DNA from 2 places in the Paenibacillus sp. FSL R7-0026 genome. Region 2 is predicted to be linked to the other one. Evidence: riboswitches for the same ligand, from Rfam matches in the RefSeq annotation. Region 2 holds a riboswitch; the other holds the start of a gene.
The links. Region 2 has a riboswitch for ZMP and ZTP ahead of MKY44_RS26215 (TIGR01440 family protein). Riboswitches for the same ligand answer to the same signal wherever they lie in the genome.
Positions count from the first base shown of each region.

Region 1: it holds a riboswitch for ZMP and ZTP, as region 2 does, so the genes downstream of both, MKY44_RS06435 (DJ-1/PfpI family protein) here and MKY44_RS26215 (TIGR01440 family protein) in region 2, are expected to answer to the same signal.

Region 1 covers NZ_JBBORG010000001.1:1,407,169-1,417,576, reverse strand. The annotation lists gene MKY44_RS06465 (sensor histidine kinase) at 1-521, opposite strand, end outside; gene MKY44_RS06460 (response regulator transcription factor) at 518-1,207, opposite strand; gene MKY44_RS06455 (SDR family NAD(P)-dependent oxidoreductase) at 1,393-2,157, opposite strand; gene MKY44_RS06450 (class I SAM-dependent methyltransferase) at 2,207-2,926, opposite strand; gene MKY44_RS06445 (VOC family protein) at 3,147-3,530, opposite strand; gene MKY44_RS06440 (GNAT family N-acetyltransferase) at 3,707-4,180, opposite strand; gene MKY44_RS06435 (DJ-1/PfpI family protein) at 4,192-4,794, opposite strand; ZMP/ZTP riboswitch at 4,855-4,936, opposite strand; gene MKY44_RS06430 (GNAT family N-acetyltransferase) at 4,988-5,503, opposite strand; gene MKY44_RS06425 (YfiT family bacillithiol transferase) at 5,538-6,062, opposite strand; gene MKY44_RS06420 (GNAT family N-acetyltransferase) at 6,111-6,650, opposite strand; gene MKY44_RS06415 (hypothetical protein) at 6,659-7,198, opposite strand; gene MKY44_RS06410 (cupin domain-containing protein) at 7,220-7,660, opposite strand; gene MKY44_RS06405 (class I SAM-dependent methyltransferase) at 7,667-8,344, opposite strand; gene MKY44_RS06400 (sporulation protein) at 8,526-9,299, shown strand; gene MKY44_RS06395 (BglG family transcription antiterminator) at 9,466-10,408, opposite strand, start outside.
Region 2 covers NZ_JBBORG010000001.1:5,964,267-5,974,674, reverse strand. The annotation lists gene prmC (peptide chain release factor N(5)-glutamine methyltransferase) at 1-31, shown strand, start outside; gene MKY44_RS26245 (FtsW/RodA/SpoVE family cell cycle protein) at 117-1,337, shown strand; gene MKY44_RS26240 (FtsW/RodA/SpoVE family cell cycle protein) at 1,605-2,825, shown strand; gene spoIIR (stage II sporulation protein R) at 3,597-4,256, shown strand; gene MKY44_RS26230 (L-threonylcarbamoyladenylate synthase) at 4,521-5,693, shown strand; gene MKY44_RS26225 (manganese efflux pump MntP) at 5,869-6,429, shown strand; gene MKY44_RS26220 (low molecular weight protein arginine phosphatase) at 6,488-7,060, shown strand; ZMP/ZTP riboswitch at 7,157-7,238, shown strand; gene MKY44_RS26215 (TIGR01440 family protein) at 7,380-7,973, shown strand; gene glyA (serine hydroxymethyltransferase) at 8,015-9,262, shown strand; gene upp (uracil phosphoribosyltransferase) at 9,690-10,319, shown strand; gene wecB (non-hydrolyzing UDP-N-acetylglucosamine 2-epimerase) at 10,358-10,408, shown strand, end outside.

The sequences.
Region 1 (10,408 bases), 4.6 Mb from region 2:
TTATGCATGAACGGAATACGCTTCTGATGAAGCTGCTGATCCAGCAACTGATGAATTCGTAACCATTCATATGTCATTTGGCTTTGTAACTTGTCATCTGGCAAGCGCTCGATCATCAGTTGCAACGCAGTCAGTGGGGTCTTCACCTCATGAATCCAGGACAACATCTCGTCCTTCTCCTGTTCCAAAGCGATAAAATGATGTGACGACTCCTTACGATACCGTTGTGTCTGGGAACTGACGGCCTCATGTACAATCTGCTCATATGGACTTTCGGCGATGTCGAGTTCTCCCAGATCATAGGTATGATCCCAGGTGCTCAATCTTTTATAGAAACGGGTCTCTTTCAGATATCTAGCCCAGATAAAAACAAGGCATACCACTACATTCAGTCCTACGATATACACCACAGATTGGAATGGAATGGACGAGTCCAGGTAGGCCACCAATAAAATAATAAGTTGCATGCTTACTAGTAGCCATAACCAACTAGCCCTTTCTCGTATGTACTTTACGATCATGCTTCTGCCTCTTCCGTTGCCATGTAACCCTGACCTACTTTGGTTTCAATGTAACGCTCCAAGCCGATGGGTTCAAGTTTCTTCCGTAACCGATTAACGTTAACCGTCAGCGTATTGTCACTCACGAAATGCTCATGATCCCACAAGCTCCGGATGAGTTCCTCACGGGTAACAATCTGATTTTTGTGCTCGACCAGCACTTTAAGAATGAACATCTCATTTTTGGTCAACAGGACAGACTCATCCCCGCAGGTCAGTGTATTTTTCACATATTCAATAGCAGCACCACGCCAGGTTCGGAGTTCAATATGCTCTGTATTATAGTTATACACCCTCCGCAAAGTCGCTTGGATCTTGGCAATCAATACATCGAAGTGAAAAGGCTTCTGGATAAAATCGTCTGCACCCAAATGCATGGACATAACCATATCCGCAGGATGATCCCGTGAGGACAAAAAGATAATCGGCACATTGGAGTGCGAACGAATGATCCGGCACCAATGGAACCCGTCATATTGGGGTAACTGAATATCAATAATGACCAGTTGCGGCTGAATTACGCTGTACTCCTGCAATACCTTGCCAAAGTCCTGCACACCATACACGTCATACGACCATTGGGACAAACGTTCCTTGATTTCACTGAATAATGATTCGTCATCTTCAATGAGCATAATTTTAAACAAGAGACTTCACCACGTTTCTGATCTTCTAAGGTTGAAAAAGGGAATTAGACTCTGTTGTTGCAGGATCACCTTTACCGTTACGAATCGTTCTTCCGATCGCTGATTCCAGTGTACAGGGAAGTTGGGCTTATATCAAAAGGTATCCTGACTTCGTAAAGAAAACGATCCGAAATACATATATCACATTAGCTCTTAATGGTGTGTATAACATGGCTTGCATCACTGTTTTCGTCCATCCGCTCGATCAACTGCATCGCTACGTCTCCTGGCGATCTTAATTGTCCTGCTTCATATACTTGATTGAACATACCTGCAAGAGCGAACTCCTCTGCACTTTTGCCTCGTGCAACAGCCTGCAATTCCGTATCAACCATCCCCGGATCAAAAGCAATAATCTCAACAGGGTTCTGTTGGCCCGTTTGCTCCAGAGATACGCATTGGGTGAACATGTTCATGCCTGCCTTGGATGTACAGTACACTGCCATTGAAGGCGCGGGATAACTTCCCGAACCCGATGAGAGATTAACAATTTTACGTCTGGCGGACAGGTGATTTGTTTGTTGAATAAAAGATGAACTCAATATCATTGGTGCTGCGAGGCTGATGTTGAGACTTTGACTTATCTCTGCCGCACTGCATTGATCTATAGGTTTTAGAGGCTCTAGCATCGCTGCGTTATTAATGAGTCCAATGAATTCAGCTTCCTGAGAAGGTATTTGGTCCAATATGCGTGTAATCAAATCATCGATCCCATTCAGGTCAGCAAGATCATACTGAACATGGTGGTAACGCCCGCTCCATTCCTCGCCTGATTCCAACAGATCCGAATCCCCGCGTGAAATACCGTAAACGTAATCCCCCTTAGCCAATAATAACTCTGCAAGTTGTAAACCGATCCCTTTGGATGTGCCTGTAATGATAAAGTGTCTTCTTCCTGTTTCTGTTTCCATTTCGATACCACTCCTCCTCTATTTTCAATGCATGTTTATTTCACTATTCTTACGAGTTTTTCTTTCTCCACAACGTGGCCCAGAGAAAAGGTACACCAAAATACGGTTCATGCTGCTCCATCGCCTTCATTGCACGGAACTCTACACATTCAAAGCCATCTTCCAGCATGTAGCGAAGCTTCTCCTCCGTGAACGCAAGACCACCGCGCATCGACTTCTCTTGATACACCTGCCAATCATTCATAACGATCTCTGGCCCACCAATATCGCCAAAACCAGGAGCAAAACAAGTCATTCCAAAGTATCCTCCCGGTCGGAGTGCACTGTGGATCATCTCTATGTAGGGAATCCGCTGATGTGGTAACAGATGATGCAGACAACCCGAGTCGTAGACAAGATCATATTCTTGCTCTGGTGCCAATTCGAACACAGATCGACATTCAAAATGCACGTCCAGCTTCTCTTCTGCCGCCCTCTCTTTTGCCCAGGCAATAGCTGTCTCCGAAAGATCATAAGCATCTACCTGATATCCTTGGCGGGTTAAATACAACGCATTTCTGCCCGGGCCACACCCCAGTTCCAGTGCCTTGCCGCCGCTCAGCACACCTTCGTTCACATGCGCTACCAGATTCTCATCCGGTTTGTTTGGAAAAAAGGGGATTGGTCTGTTCCGATCCTCATAGAAAGGTTCCCAAAACTGCTTGGCAGATCTGAAGTCCGCATCGAGCATATCATATAGGTCCTGTACACTTTTAATCGTCTTTTCCACAACCACATTCCTCCTTAACTGCTCCATCCAAACCTTCATTTCCGACTATTCATTCCTCGTCATTTTCATTAAATCAGCCACACTCTATTATAACATTTTTACCCAGTAGTTCTCTATTTTTCTTGTGCTTTTCTACTTAAAAATATAAGCTTTTTCCCAACAAAAAAACGACCGACATGAATGTCGATCGTTTACAAGCGTAGCGGTTTTGAGTTGTAACTTACTTCGCCCGTTCCAAGACTGCAAAGTAATTCCCTTCATTATCAGCAAAGTTGAAGACACGCCCGGTTGGCATCTCTACAATCTCTCCAACCGTTACATGTTTACCAGACAAGTCTGCATATAACTGATCCAGATTTTCGGTGAAGAACATTAACGAAGGTGTGCCCAGATTTACACCCGCCGACATCCGCTCCACAAACTCTTTGTCATGAAGAATAATGCTCGTCTGCGAATTTGGGGTAGGCGCAATCTCAATCCATCTCATACCCTCGTCAAGGTTTACTTCATCCACAATGTGGAATCCTGCAACTTCCGTCCAAAATGCCAGTGATTCATCCTGATTGTTGACATACAACATAATCTGGCCGACTTTGCTAAACATGGATCATTCACTCCTCTGATCATCTAATCTCTTAACATCCTGCTTATCATTCCTCAAATTCCAATAGAGTATAACATGCAGGACAGCTTTTTTATCATCTTTCTTTGCAAGTACATGCAACTTAAACTGAAGTACACTTTTATGCTTCCACGTACAATTAGTTTTTTGAAGTTCCCTTATAATGTTTTAACAAGTGAAAGTCTATGAAACCCCGAGGTATAATAATTCATATCAACACCTTCTTTTTGAAAATTCATTCGTTCATAAAATAGGAGCGCTGCTTCATTTTCTTCATGATCAAGTGTGTAAAGCATGACATCACCACTGCCGAATTCAGCTATTTTTATACATATTTTTGTAATTAGTCCACGTGCTACTCCCTGTCGAAGGTGTGATTTGCTTGTAACAACGCCAACGATTTCATATCGGTTAACAGTAGGCTGAAAGATATAACCAGCATGACCTATGACAACATCTGCTTCGTCAACCATGACATAATAAGCACTGATACGTTCATCCGTCATTTTTAAAAATGAATCCCAGCGCGCAGGATACTGCTCGCGTATAAACAAAGGGAATTGAAAATCATGATCCGTCATCATTTTCAGCACTACTGGCTGATCAATCGCTTGAAAAAGGCGAATAGTCATCTTTTTATCCCCTACCCCTTAGTGTGCATGTAGACATCTTTTAAGTTACCAGCTTCATAATATGGATACTCTAGTTTTTGTTGAACTTGAAGGACGATCTCCGTAGACGTTAACATTTCGACCAAGTATAGTCCCAGGTCAATAGAAGCCGTAACCCCCGCACCCGTTACCGTATTACCATCACGCACTACACGCGCTGAAATTACTTCTGCACAATAAGGATTCAATAAATCATAAGCAGATGAGTTGGTAGTAGCCCTTTTTCCTTTTAGGAAACCTGCTGCCCCCAACAGTAAAGCCCCGGTACAAATAGATATTTTATAAGTGACATTTTCTGCCGTTCGGACCCATCGCATAAAATCCTCATCAAATCGAAGCGTTCTAGTTGATAATCCACCAGGAAAAAATACTAGATCAAAATCCCCTAGATGAGGTAATACTGCATCGGATTTCATTTTCAGCCCGCGGTCATCTGAAATTTCCTCCTTATCTGCGCAGAATGTCCATGATACGTTTTCCTTTACTTTCAGAATCGCTAACCAAGTCACTGCTTCATAAAATCCAGCTAAATCCATGCTTGTCATTCCATCAAATAAAACAAACGCCATTTTCATTGCCGCCACCAGTCCTTTCGTTCCCTGAATAATAAATAAAGTGTTTGATCAAAAGATCAAACACTTTGCCCAGGCGTACGGCATATAATATATGTGCTTCCTCGTGGTTCACTCGACGTTTACGCCAGTCACACATAACAGATATTTACAACTAGTATACATGACATCTTTCATCATTGTATATATTATGAAATTATTGCGTGGCTTTTAACTTCTTCGTAAGATAAAGTACAACATCGTCGTCCATAATTGTTTCTTCACCCGGCTGAATGTAATGATCATGTTTGTGTACACCGTGACCGTCTGGTATGTACCCGCGATGGGCATATAGAACTTGCGCTTTGCCATAATCGGAAAACACACCAACACCAATGCCTGCTACATCCGTTCGTTCCAGAATAACTTCCTCTGCTCGGTCCATCAACCGTGAACCAATACCTTGGCGCTGGAACTTCATCAGCACATTAAAATCGTTAATTTCGGGAATGGCTTGTTCCCTAAAAGACGGGTAGCCGGAATACCACAATACATTCACGTATCCCGCAAATTCTCCATTCAACTCGGCTACCAACGTTACGCGTTCCCCATTCCGTTGTTCAGCCAAGTAATGAAGATACTGTTCAGCAAATCTCCCCCAACCCTGCTCCTGAAACGCCTTTGATATGATTACAGGATCGCTCTCATTTAATAGTCTGATATGTACACTCATTGATAATTTCTCCTCAACAAGATATTTTTTCTAACTATATTCCCTGTCTATCCCGAAGCGATGTGATGTGAGCAACATGGTGTTTGCCATGCCAAGCATACATGCCCAGATTATAATCCAGTCTTGTCGTTTCTTCCGATGAGGGATGATAAAATTGTTTGGCATAATCTGCATCTGTCAAAGCGTTTAACAGAAACACCCAACGACGATGGAGGGCATCCAGAATCTGAAGCGAGAATTCAACATCCAGGTCTCTTGAATCACTCAATTCAGCCCAGCGCTCTTCATAATAAGGCCGAATCGTTGGTGTATCCTCTGTCAGGGCCAACTTGAAACGAATCATACTGTTCATATGGCTGTCTGCCATGTGGTGAATGACCTGTTTGAGCATCCATCCACCTTCTCGATACGGTAGACTTAATTGCTCTTCACTCAATCCCTTTACCGCTTCTCGTGCACGTTCAGGCAACTCAGCAATGTCCTGAATCCACTTCTCCCGTTGTGCCAAAGTAACTTCACCCGTGTGTACAAATGGTCCTATCGGAAATCTTTCATCCATCCATTATTCCTCCTTGTTTGTATGATTTAAAATAACTTTAAACAGGATCTACAGGGTATATTCCATAAGCCAACAGTCTCGCATCTGTCCTTCATGCTGCTCATGTTTCTCCAACAGCTTAATCTTCTGGAAACCACATTTCTCATAACAGGATATCGCTCGCAAGTTCCAGGATTGAGGGTCCATAACCACTTTATGAGCTTGTTTTTCATTAATCAAATAAGCAAGCATGGATTGCATCAACTGTGTACCAATGCCTTTATTCCAGTAGTTTACCTCACCAATAAACTGATCCGTTCCATAGATGATCTCATCCGTGTCTCCATAACCATACTCCGTTCGCTCTTCTTCCTCAAGCTCATAGAACTGAATGTATCCAATCGGATGTCCTCCGTACTCAACGATACAGCGGGTAGCATCATCTTTCTGATTGTAAAAATGTTCTCTCACCTGTTCCAGGTCATTCGGCCGATCACGCCCTTCATAGTATTGAAGAACTTCCGGGTCTGACAGCCACTTCACCAGATGTTGTTCATCTTCTGTGTCCAAGAAACGTACGGTGATTTCATTCAATTCATATACATTCATCATTCTGATTACTCCTTATTGATCTCCAGATTCTCACCCGTAACCCAACTCAGATCCTTCCCTAACAAATGCTCGTTGTGAACATAATACACCATGGGATTCTCAAGCGGCTGAGTCGTTCCATCCAAAGATCTGAGCGTTAACCGTAACTTGTAGCTCCCTATCTCATCAGGTATCGCAAATCCTATCAGATTATCAGCTGATTTCATGGTTTTCCCCTGTGCCTTCAGATACTTTTCCAGAATGACTTGATCAAGATAGGAGCTGCCAACAGACGAAGGCATGTACCACGCATCATCTTGTTCTTCAGCGAATGTCACCCCTTCCCATCCCGGAACAACGGGATACACCATATGTTGATCCTTGTCTTCTCTTTTTCGCGTTATCTCTAACTCTACCTCAACTACATCCGTATCAATCTGCCTGATTGTGCCTGCCATCACAACATCCTGAGCACTCACACTTGGAATAACATAGCTGTATATGAGCAGAGTCACCAAGAGGATTATCGTTATTCCCGTAATCCAAAATATTGTACTTTTACGCATCTGTCTGATCCTCCCGTCTGGTTAGTCATACTTCTGAAGCAGCTCCTTCTCTGTTAAGGATTGAGTTAACCTATCCAACTCAGGTGATGCCGTCCAATCACTGGATGTATTCAATCCATGCTTGATGGTATGTATCGCGCTATGTGCAGACATGTATATATTATGGTGGACTCCCGGCTGGACAACGATGTGCTCTCCTTCACGCATCACTCGGATGGAAAGCATATGATTATCTCCATAACTGGCATAAGCAATCCATCCGGTTTGCACCACATAAAACTCTGTTATATTGACATGTACATGACTGTTTTGCCAAGCTCCCTGGGATGAAGCAACGGTTCTGCAATAATAACTGCCATCTTCTGATATCATTTTATATTTCTGTTCCCCGTTCTCCATCTGCTCGAAGCTGGTTTTGACACCCGTTTCACCATATTTCTGTTCTGAAAATTCTGTGTTCACTCGGCTTCATCTCCTTACGGCCTGCCAAATATACTTGCGTTCTCTAACAGCAAGCCTACCATCAATCTGATTCTCCTTCAGCTTGACTTGCAGCTGTTCCCGGTACTCAGGCTCTGTATAATCCGGGTTTCCGGGGATATCGGAGAGAAAGATGGCAAACTCTTTTTCATCCGAGAAAATCATAAGTTCTTCGTTATATTCCTCAATCTTGATCTCCTTAAATGCATTTCTTTCCAAACGCTCACGTACCTTTGTTATATCCGTATGAATACCAATCATAACTCCACCCTTTTGCAGCAATCTCCCATGCTCAATAATGGAAGTTGGACCTCTGCGATCATAGATCAGACCAAAATGCTTATCTTCAAATGGCATCTTTTCTTTTGTGCTGACGCAGACAAATTCCACATTTGTTATCGTGCTTGAATAAAGACTGTTTTGGGCTATCTTTATCAGCTCTTCCGAATTATCAAACCCTATAATGTGATCGGTATATTCCGACATTTTCAACGTAAACTCCCCATGTCCACAGCCTGCATCGAGCACGGATGTATACTGAGGCAGAAGCTTAATCAACCGCTCTTCAAAAATATCTTCAGCAGAGTAACCTTCCAGTGTATACAAAGCTCTACCCTTGTATCCCCCATTACGTTGTGCAATCATATCGTACCATTCCATGCTCATAGAGTTCCTCCTTACAAAAATTCCCTTTATTTAAACATTCGACATAGGTAAGTCGATTCTCCTGTTTGGATATGCGATATATCTTTACTAAAATATGAAACGCTTCTCTCCCAGCTTCCGTATTAAGGTCGAAGCCGTATGTATCCCATATAATAAACCATCTAATCTGGAGGTTGAGCGCATGTCATTTTTCAAGAAAATGTTAGCCAGTGTAGGTGTTGGAGCAGCCAAAGTAAATACGGAATTGCATACACCAGAGGTCACGCCTGGAGGAATCATCTCGGGGGTTGTGTACATTGAAGGTGGAGATGTGGAACAGAACGTAGATCGAATCTATCTTTCAATCAAAACCCATTACATACGGGAGCGCGATGATCGCAAAGTAAAAGAAACAGCCGTTATAGCCAAATATCTGCTCACCGAAGGATTCACCTTACAGCCTGGAGCCAAATTGGAGAAAGACTTTTCATTTGACCTCCCAGAAAATCTGCCAATTACACTGCATCGTGCAGAGGTATGGGTGGAGACGGGCCTCGATATCTCAAGCGCCGTGGACCCATCAGACCGGGACAGATTGCATGTTGTTCCTAGCAAAGACATGAATACCGTGCTCGATGCAATTGATATCCTTGGCTTCAAGCTGCGTGAAGTGACCAACGACTATGCACCGAAGCTGGGTGGCAATCTGCCATTTGTACAGGAATTTGAATTTGTACCAACAAACAAGTTCCGTGGGCATCTGGATGAGTTGGAAGTGCTGTTCTATCCCATGGGCGATTCGCTGGAGCTGTTATTACAGATCGACCGCCGCGCTCGTGGACTCAGTGGAATATTCTCCGAAGCCATGGGTACGGATGAGAGCTTTGTCCGCCTGCATTTGTATGAAAGACATCTGGCGCGAGGGGCGCATTCTGTCGCTCAAGGACTGGAAGAAGTCATTTCCAAACATATCTAATCTATAGTTTGTATTAACGAAATAAACCGTCCTCTATCAGACAAATCTGATGAAGGACGGTTTTTCCCTTTCGAAAAGGGAATCAAAAAAATCTGAGGATAACAGCGATCGGAAGGTTGTTCTGTACTCGTAGTGTCAGTGGTATTATCCTTAGTGAACATATATACTAATACACTTCGGTACTTTTCAGACTCAACGTTTCGCATACAAGTTGGGCAAAGGCATCGAAGCTGTCACAGGATCGCAGGCTTTCCAACTGCTCCTCCTGCCGGATCAACTCTACAAACAAATCATAGATCCCCATTGCCTGTTCGTAATCCTCTTTGCAGATAGATAACATAAATACAGCATGTACTTCATTCTCTTCATCCCACGGTATCGGCTTCTCGAGCAGACATACCGATACAGTTGTACGGGTTGAACTCAGCTCCATGGGGTGCGGAATCGCCATGCCTCTTCCAAGCGCCGTTGAAGCCATCTTTTCCCGTTCCTGCACAGCGGGCCAGAACTGCTCCGTCACGATTCCCTTCTCCAACAGTGCTCCGCTCATCTCAGCCATAAGTGTCATTTTGTCAGGCTGATCCGACCGAAACATGAACAACGCTGGATCAAAGTAACGCAGCAGCGTCATTTCCTCCTGCTCATCACTGGTTCTCACCAGATGAGTGATCGTTGCCATGTCGCGTTCCGATGGAATCGCAGCAATGACAGCCGACGGTTTGCCTTTGGACTCCCGTAAACGGATCGTGGAAATGACCAAATCTTCAGGCACACTCCCCATCTCCTCGTACTCTCTTAGCGAAACTACACGAGATACCTCCAGCTCGGCAAATAAAGAGCGTAATCTGGATTCAAGAATACGAGCTGTGCCGTATCCTGACCCACAGACGAGTAATACGGATTTCCGTTTGCGATGAGGAATCTGGTATTTACGTTCCAATGCTGCACCAATATGAAGAGCCAGGTAACCAATCTCACTGTCATTGATTTCATGAGGTACGTATGTCTGTAGCTGTTTCACTGCACTTATCGTAATCTCATAGGCGAGTGGATAATATTTACGTATATGTCCCAGCAGTGGATTCCGCATATTCATGCCATGTTCCAAT
Region 2 (10,408 bases):
TCGTACTTCGGAACAGGTGACGAAAATGTAAGGTTCCGCGGGTTTTCTTTTTACCGTGAAATCCTCTACAATGAGATATACCGAAGATTTCTGAATGCTTGGGGGAACATAATTACATGCTGCACAAATTTAAAAAGATAGACTATTCTATTGTCTTTATACTCGTTATTCTTATGGTTATCAGTATTTTGTCGATTTACAGTACAACGTTTGGTCGTCCAAAGCTGGAGGGACTCCCGAAAAGCGCAGTGATCTTTTATATTTTGGGCTTCGTAGTCTTTTTTGGGATGTCGATGATCAACTATAAATTCATAATCAAAAATTATTTATATATCTATGGCGTGGGTATGCTGCTGCTCATTTTCGTAATGTTCTTTGGTAAAGAGTATTACGGTGCAAAAGGCTGGCTGTCCATCTTCGGGGTCAGCTTGCAGCCTGCTGAGTTGTTCAAGCTATGCCTAATTGTGTTTTTATCGGCCTTTTTGGCCCGAAAGAAGAATCGTCCGCTCTATTTCGGACGTGATGTTATTCCGATTTCGCTCTGTGTTCTGCCGCCGTTACTACTCGTATTGCTTCAAAATGACTTGGGAAATGCGTTAAGCTATGTAGTCATTCTTGTGGGCCTACTGTGGATTGGTAACATTAAATTTACGCATGCCCTCATTGGCTTTATGATCGCAGTGGCTGCTTTTATCGGTGGTACACAGGCGTATATTCATTATCATGATGAGATTGTTAAATTCCTGAATGAGATTGGACGTTCGCACTGGGCGGATCGTTTTGACCCTTGGCTTGTACCAGAGCTGACCTCAAGAGATGTACTCTGGCAGACGTATAATGCAAAGCTTGCGATTGGTTCTGGTGGGATTACAGGCAAAGGCTATATGGAAGGCACGACGATTCAGTCAAATCGGGTGCCACTGGCCTATGCTGACTCCATCTTTGTGCAGATTGGGGAAGAATTTGGTTTCATCGGTGCCTCGGTACTGCTTCTCCTGTACTTTATCCTTATTCACAGGCTGGTGCTGATTGCACTGGAGTGTAAGGATCGCGCGGGGCCTTATCTCATTGTTGGGATCATAGCGATGCTGCTCTACCAGATCTTTGTCAATATTGGTCCATTCATTGGTCTGATGCCTTTGACAGGGATTACGCTGCCGTTTATCAGTTCGGGTGGTACCTCCATTATGATCAACATGATCAGCATGGGTCTTGTGATGAGCATTAAGGTCCACACGGAAGAGAACGAGGATATTCTTGGCTCTGCGGAACAACCAAGTATTACAGATCTGGTAAGGAAATTGCTAAGACGCAAGCCATCCCAGCAGGAGCAATAACGTTCTCGAATCAAACCGTGAAACACGTTAGATTTATGTATATAAGCTAGATAACTATAGAACCCTGGAACAGATCAGCCCAAGTCACATTGGGGTGGATGTTTTGGGGTTCTATTGTTTTTACGGCGTACTTCAAGACCATTGAATAGTTCACATTTAACCTGAAGCGATCTAAATTTCCATTTTATTATCCAATTATATACAATGGTAATATTGAGTTCAATTGGAAATGATAGAATGATAGATTTCAGGGGGCTGGACGGAGTCATGTTGAGAATGCTGAAGAAGATGGATGGTGTGATTCTTTTTGTAATGCTGTTGCTCATGATTATAAGTATATTTGCGATTTATAGCGGAACGCAGACAGATGCCAAACTGGCGAATCATCATGTCAAAACGATTTATTTCTATGTAGCCGGGTTTATTGCGGTGCTTATGATCGGGCTTGTGAATTACAAGTTATACGTGAAATATGCGTTTTATTTGTATGGCTTGGGGATCATACTACTGATCCTGGCCAATGTCCTGGGCAGTTCGATCAATAATGCTAACGGCTGGCTGAAGCTGGGCGATAACTTTTCTTTTCAACCGGCAGAGCTGTTCAAGATGATTCTTATTCTGTTCCTTGCCCATTTAATTGTGAAAAGACAACGAGGCACGCTGAAATTTTGGAGAGATATTGTGCCAATTGGCTGCTGGGCATTTATTCCGTTTGCCCTTGTTATGGCTCAGAATGATTTGGGGAATGCGCTGGGGTATGTGGTGATTCTGGCTGCGGTATTCTGGATCGGAAATATGAGGCTGAAGCACGCATTGATTGCACTGGCGATCGTGGGAGTGGCGTTCTTTGGTTTTGTTAAAGCCTATACCTTCTACCATGATGAAGTATTCACTTTTCTTGAGAAGATAAAACGTGAGCATTGGGCAGAGCGTATTGATCCCTGGCTTGTACCGGAAAAGGCTACCTCCAAAGCTTCCTGGCATACGAAAAATGCAGGTTTGGCCATTGGTTCAGGTGGTATCATCGGAAAAGGTTACTTGCAAGGAACATCCGTTCAGAGTGGACGAGTCCCCTATACGTATTCTGATTCCATTTTTGTCGTGATCGCAGAGGAGTTTGGCTTTGTTGGTGCATCTGTACTGATTCTGTTGTACTTTATCCTGATCCACCGCATGGTGCTGATTGCTCTAGCATGCAGAGATCGCGCGGGACCCGTCATCATTGTAGGTATTATCGGAATGTTGTTGTATCAGGTGTTTGAGAACGTGGGGGCGTTCCTTGGACTGATGCCACTCACAGGTATTACGTTACCTTTTATCAGTTACGGTGGCACCTCTCTGCTCATTAATATGGCTTGTATCGGTGTAGTCATGAGCATTAAGTTGTACGGACAAGAAGAGGAGGATGAACTTCTCATAGGGGAGCAGCAACCTCGATTGTCGGAACGTTTATGGAATATGCTCAAGAAAGAGAAAAGTGCTGTGTAACTGTTTAGTCGATGTAGGTGAAAAGTAAAGCGGTGGGACGTATAAGGTGATCGTTCATAGGAATAAAGAGGTTGGTTTGCCCTGTAACCAGGTGCGGATCAGCCTTTTTAATATGACTGGTGAGAACGATAGAATGAGAGATGATTGAAGCATTGCAGAGGTCTCTTCGAGCCTGTATGCAGAGGAGCATCTGAAAGAATCTGGAGCAGCGTATATGGGAATGATGTGGAGCTTCAGGTGCCAGCTGTTAGCGGGTTAGGAGTTAGGTGGTGTTAGGAGCTAACGAACCACACACGTCTTATTCGGGGATTTGAAGTGTCCGGAGAAAGCTAAGGAATCTGAGACACGTTATATCAGCATAAACAGCCTTTTGTAGCGTATTGATTAGATGATTTTGGGAAATAACGTGCCTTATGTTCCTTACAATTTCAAAAGAAGACCTGAAGGGCAAATAAGACGTCCTCGGTTCCTTAGAACATCGACTGGTCACTCGCGAGAGTCATTCGCTTAGGGTCAACCAGTACAGTCTTCAAGGCTTTTTGGACGCTGACATTTTGTCTTCGTATAACTTGCCTGGGTTTAAACACACATTCTAGTAGTACGTGATCAAAAAGGTGGGTTTTCAGGACCGAGAAGATGGGATGAGACTTTTTGAACAACCTCTAGTAGATTTATTGCAAATGCTAGGTTTACTTCCGTCTCTACCGGGCATACTGATAGACATGAGAGAGTTGCAGGCAACGTGATCAGAGAGCCGAGGGGGAGAACGGAATGAGCAGAAGAATTGTAAAGCAAATTGGACTTATTATTGTATGTCTTATGTTGATTATCATGATGTGGGAAGGTCAGAAAACGGATGCAGCTGTGGCGGCCACAGCGATTCCTGAACAATCGATTCGCTTGCGTATTCTAGCAAACTCGGATGCACCGGGAGATCAATTGGTGAAACGCGAGATTCGGGATGCTGTCGTTGCTCAGATGGGTGAGTGGGTAGCCGAACTGGAGAATCCGCAAAGTCTGGATGAAGCGCGCAAGGTTATTCGTGAGCATTTGTCCGAGATTGAGAATAGAGTAGGAGAAGAGTTGGGCAGTCGCGGTTTAAATTATGAGTATCAGGTGGAGCTGGGTTCCGTTCCGTTTCCGACCAAGTTGTATGGGGGCACCGTCTATCCTGCCGGAGATTATGAAGCGGTTCGGATCACGCTGGGGGAAGGCAAAGGTCAGAACTGGTGGTGTGTGTTGTTCCCGCCGTTGTGCTTCATTGATGCAGGAACCGGGGATGCACTGGCGAAACCTTCAACGGTATCAGCCGCAGCGGCTGAACCAGGAGATGCCGAGGCATCTGTGCACGGAGACACACCGGAGGCGAGATTCTTTCTGTGGGATATGGCTGTGAAACTGTGGAGTTGGATAACTGGATTGTTCGCATAACAACTTATTTATACTATATAAAAGGGCGCTCTTGATTCAGGGAGCTGCCCTTTTGATATGAATCGGTGGCGAGGTTATAGTGAGACTCATGCGTGGAGTGAAGTGTGAAGGGCATCCGAGGCGGTACAGGTATGTTATAATTACTTATATTGAATATGGATATGAACTAACCTACTTGAATTTTAGGAATGATGATATATGAGCAGAGAAAATGAACCATTGCAACGCACCTCTGAGATGAGGGATGGTAGAGAAGAACGTGATATGAAAGCTCGGGGAGAGCTGGTCACCGAGATGTGGGATGTACGCGTCTTGGTGAGCGCTGAAAATGATCACGGAATGGGTAATATTGAATTATTGGATGTGAAAAAGGGGAGCGCCGATCAACAGGCGCTCGCCGACTTGCAGGCTGCCGCAGCCTGCATTCGTCAAGGTCAGACGGTGGCCTTTCCGACCGAGACGGTCTATGGCTTGGGTGCCGATGCGCGTAGCACAGCAGCCGTGGAGGCTGTATTTGTCGCCAAAGGCCGACCTTCCGACAATCCACTGATTGTGCATATCGCGCACCGTGACCAGTTGGATACTCTGGTCACGGAAGTGAACGATACGGCGGAAGCGCTGATGGCGGCCTTCTGGCCGGGACCACTGACGCTGGTGCTGCCGGTTAGGCCGGGGGCGGTGTCCCCGCGTGTCACCGCCGGTCTGGACACGGTGGCCGTGCGCATGCCGGACCACCCGGTGGCCTTGCAGTTGATCGCGGCGGCGGCATGCCCTGTGGCCGCGCCAAGCGCCAACCGCTCCGGGCGGCCAAGCCCGACACTCGCAGCCCATGTGCGCGAGGATCTGGATGGCCGCATCGGCGGCATCGTGGACGGCGGCCCCACCGGGGTGGGCGTCGAGTCCACGGTTGTGCAGGTCGGTGACGACGGTACCGTCACCATCCTGCGCCCTGGCGGCATTACGGCGGAACAACTGTCCGCCGTTGCCGCCCGTGTCGCCACGGACCCCGCGCTACTCGCGGAGGGGGGCGATGGCGTGGGCAGCCCGGCGCCGCGCTCGCCGGGCATGAAGTACACGCACTACGCACCCGCAGGGGCGCTGTGCGTGGTGGAAGGGCCGCCCGCAGCGGTGGCGGCCTGGATCAGCGCCGCCCTCGCAGAGGCGGCGCAGCGCGGAGAGCGCACCGCGGTGCTGGCGTTCGCCGAGCACGCGGAGCAGTACCGCGCCGATGCCGTGTTCTCGCTGGGCGACGCCAGCGAGCTGGAAGAAGCAGCGCGCCGGCTATACGCCGCGCTGCGCAGTTGCGATGAGCAAGGCGCCACATATATTGTGGCTGAAGCCTGCTCACGCGAAGGGCTAGGAGCAGCCGTCATGAATCGGCTGCTCAAGGCTGCAGGGAACCAACTCATACAAGTTGGCAACCAGCGCCCCTTATAACCTCTCCTGATCATACAGTCAGGAGAGTAATCACTCTTTTTCCAAAACAAAATCAAGATTCTATAAAGCCAGCATCTGACCATAGATCTGTCGCCGTTTGCCTTTCATCGGTCATGTTTAGGTCCTTGTCCGCATATCGTGTACAAGAACCTTTACGTGACTTGGGGGTATGGGGATGTGGGATGTGTCTGCCCATGTAGGGCAGTTGGTAACCATTTTGATCATGGCTATTGCGCTTGGCCTCGATGCGTTCTCACTCGGGATCGGAATTGGCATGAAGGGCATTCGGCTGCGGGATGTATTGCGAATCAGTATTGTAACGGCGCTATTTCATATCATCATGCCGCTCATCGGCATGTATATGGGCAAATACGTCAGCTCCCTGCTTGGTGACATTACGACGTATGCGGCAGGTGGATTGCTTGTTTTGCTGGGTGCTCATATGGTTCTGAATGCATTCCGTGAAGGCGACACAAAGCTGGTGGACCACCGTTCCCTGCTCGGCGTTGTTTTGTTCTCCCTCAGCGTAAGTGTGGATTCATTCTCCGTTGGCGTTTCCTTAGGGATGTTTAGCAGTGATCTGATCTTAACTGTACTTGCTTTCGGTGTTTGTGGCGGGGTGATGTCGGTTATGGGTCTGCTATTAGGCCGTCGGGTGAGTCAGAATCTCGGGGATTACGGCGAAGCTATTGGTGGCGCAATCTTGCTTGCGTTTGGACTTTTGTTTATATTTTAGAATAAAACTTGAGATATCATATCATTCGCATCATATGTAAAATGGGGAGGCTAACACAATGAAACATATTTTATTCGTATGTACAGGAAATACGTGCCGCAGCCCCATGGCAGAGGGGCTTTTGCGAAAACTGGCATCGGAGCGCGGCATTCAGGTGGAGGTTCGCTCCGCAGGTGTGGCAGCAACGTCGGGTATGCCGATCTCCCGACATGCTGAAGCGGTTTTGAGAGATCATAACGTTGAAGGTCCACCTCATTCCACACAGCTTAGCTCTAACTTGGTAGGTTGGGCCGATCTGGTTCTTACATTAACACGGAGTCATAAGCAGCATGTCATGCAGGTTTTTCCCGATTCAGTCCACAAAACCTATACATTGAAAGAATATGTGGAGGATGATGAACAGGTATTAAGTGATGTTCAGGAATTGGACAGCCTGTTTGCAACGCTTGAGATGAAACGTGCCCTTGGGCAAGAGATCCTGGCATCGGAGCGTGAGCGAGCCATTGAGATTAGACAACGAATTCCAAGTTTCGACATCTCCGATCCGTTTGGGGGAAGTCGAGATGATTACAATATAGCTGCAGCTGAGATTCGGACGGCATTGGACCGGCTTTTGGATAAGCTGGGATAATTCTGATCCTGCGGGGCAGGTTATAGAAATAGGACACGTGATGTAAATTAACCGTTGATTTTAGCCGCGGGTTGTTTTATGATGAAGGGGAAAACAGGGATCCGGTGTAACTGGCGACGAAGTGGGCATAACCACGATGGAGCACCGGAACAAACGGCCGGTCGCCTGGGCAAAAGAGCAATTCTGCGTTACCCGCAGACTGCTCTTTTTTTCGTCTTTCATCTGATTATTCGCTATAATAGTACCTGAGATGCCGTGCAAGAATACGAAGGACAACCAAGAGACAGCGGGCATGATTTTATCGGGAGGCGATGATAGGATGACTATAGAGTTAGATTCGGAACAACCCGGATTGCAGGAACAGACCGCGTCTATTCTGCATGAACTGGCGCTTGCCGGACAGCTTGGGCCTGGACAGATCGTTGTGATCGGTACAAGCACAAGTGAAGTCGCAGGCGCTCGGATTGGTACGAGTGGTGCTATTGAAGTGGCGCAGCAGCTTCTTGCGGGTATACGCGAGGTGCAGGAAGAGTTCGGTTTTGACACGGTATTCCAATGTTGTGAGCATCTGAACCGTGCGCTGGTAATGGAACGTTCTGTGCTTACTCGACTTGGATTGACCGAGGTTGGTGCAGTACCCGTGCCCAAGGCCGGAGGTTCAATGGCATCCGCAGCATATCGTTCGCTGACCGATCCATGCCTGGCTGAACATGTGCAGGCACATGCGGGACTGGACATTGGGGAGACGATGATTGGAATGCATCTCCGGCATGTAGCCGTACCTTTTCGTACAGAGCTCCGTTATGTTGGAGATGCACGTGTGACCACAGCGTTGACTCGTCCGAAGTTGATTGGCGGCGAACGCGCGGTGTATCGTATGGAAGAACAACCAGATTCGACATTTTGTGACTAACATATTCAACCTACTTCACTATACTTGGGAGGAATTTAATCATGGAACAATTGCGCAAGAATGACCCGGCAGTACTGGAAGCGATGAATCTTGAACTGAAACGTCAACAGAACAACATCGAACTGATTGCATCCGAGAACATCGTAAGTGAAGCAGTAATCGAAGCAATGGGATCTGTTCTGACCAACAAGTACGCTGAAGGATATCCAGGTAAACGTTACTATGGCGGTTGTGAGCATGTGGACATCGTTGAAGACATCGCGCGTGATCGTGCAAAAGAATTGTTCGGAGCAGAACACGTGAATGTTCAACCTCACTCCGGTGCACAAGCGAACATGGCAGTTTATCTTGCAGCGTTGAAACCTGGTGATACTGTACTCGGTATGAACCTTGCCCATGGTGGACACCTCACACACGGTAGCCCGGTTAACGCATCTGGCTTGCTGTACAACTTTGTAGCATACGGCGTACAGGAAGATACATTCCTGATTGATTATGATGAAGTACGCAAAGCGGCTTTCAAACACCGCCCTCGTCTGATCGTTGCAGGTGCAAGTGCATATCCGCGTACCATTGATTTTGAAAAGCTGGCTTCCATCGCCAATGATGTAGGCGCTTTGTTCATGGTGGACATGGCTCACATCGCAGGACTGGTTGCTGCTGGTTTGCATCCAAACCCGGTTCCACATGCGCATTTCGTAACAACAACTACACACAAAACGCTGCGTGGACCTCGTGGTGGTATGATTCTGTGCCGCAAAGCGTGGGCAGCAGCGATTGATAAAGCCGTATTCCCTGGTTCCCAAGGTGGACCTCTGATGCACGTGATCGCTTCCAAAGCAGTAGCATTCGGAGAAGCTTTGCAACCTTCATTTAAAACATATGCACAGAACGTTGTGAAAAACGCACAGGTTCTGGCTGAAACACTGATCGCTGAAGGATTGAACATCGTATCCGGTGGTACAGATAACCACTTGATGCTGATCGACACACGCAGCGTGAACATCACAGGTAAGGAAGCTGAGCATGTGCTTGATTCCATCGGTATTACCGTGAACAAAAATGCAATTCCATTCGACCCAACAAGCCCGTTTGTAACGAGTGGTATTCGAATTGGTACACCTGCTGCAACTTCCCGTGGCATGAACGAAGAAGCGATGGTAGCGATCGGTAAGATCATTGCCAAAACACTGAAAAATCCAAAAGATACGGCGAAGCTGGAAGAAGCTCGTGCAGAAGTGACTGCACTGACAGACCAATTCCCTCTCTATACCGACCTTAAATACTAAAAACTTTGCTCATGCTGTTTGTATTTGAGATGTTCTTAAAATGGGATACAAAAGAACGAAGCAGACAGAATGAGACGGTAGAAGCGAAGCGTTCGCCTTTATCCCCGGATTTTTCCCTTGTTAAAAGGAGAATAAAAAAATCTGGGGATAACAGCGATCGAAGGATCATTCTGTAGGCGGAGTGCCATTGTATTCATCATTTTCATTTTCTCAACGACATAACAGCATGAGCAAAACAGGACCGGATGGATCATTTTCCGGTCCTGTTTTTTATAGGATTCGGTAATCTGTAATGATTGGGTGCCCTTTGATGGTGTAATTCGTTGTTGGTGATGATATAATATACAGGATTTATCGAGCCCATGAATGGTGGCTAGGTATATTTGGAAATGCTGAACATGAAGAACTTACCGGAGGGACAAATTAGATGGGAAAATTAGTAATATGTGATCACCCTTTGATTCAACACAAACTGACGTTTATACGCGACATGCGTACGAATACGAAAGATTTTCGTGAATTGGTGGATGAAGTAGCAACGTTGATGGCTTATGAGATTACAAGAGATGTTGAACTGGAAACGATTGATGTACAGACACCTGTAGCTGCAACACAAGGTAAAGTTATCTCTGGACGTATGCTCGGACTGGTGCCGATTCTGCGCGCAGGACTCGGAATGCTGGATGGCGTTGTGAAATTGCTGCCAGCGGCAAAAGTTGGACATGTTGGTCTGTTCCGTGACCCGGAAACACTGCAACCGGTAGAATACTACACCAAACTGCCTACAGACGTAACAGAGCGTCAATTGATTGTAATTGATCCGATGCTGGCAACGGGTGGTTCGGCAATTGCAGCTATTGACGTGCTCAAAAAACGTGGCTGTACCCAAATCAAAATGATGAACCTGGTGGCAGCACCGGAAGGCGTAAAAGCTGTGCAAGATGCACATCCCGATGTGGACATCTATGTAGCAGCATTGGACGACCGTCTGGATGATCATGGTTATATCGTTCCAGGACTTGGAGATGCAGGAGACCGTCTATACGGCACTAAATAAGCATATTGCATGCGGAGTAGAAAAGGGGCTTTGCTCGAATGTCCAACAAAATTAAAGTCATGACGATCTTCGGGGTGCGTCCGGAAGCC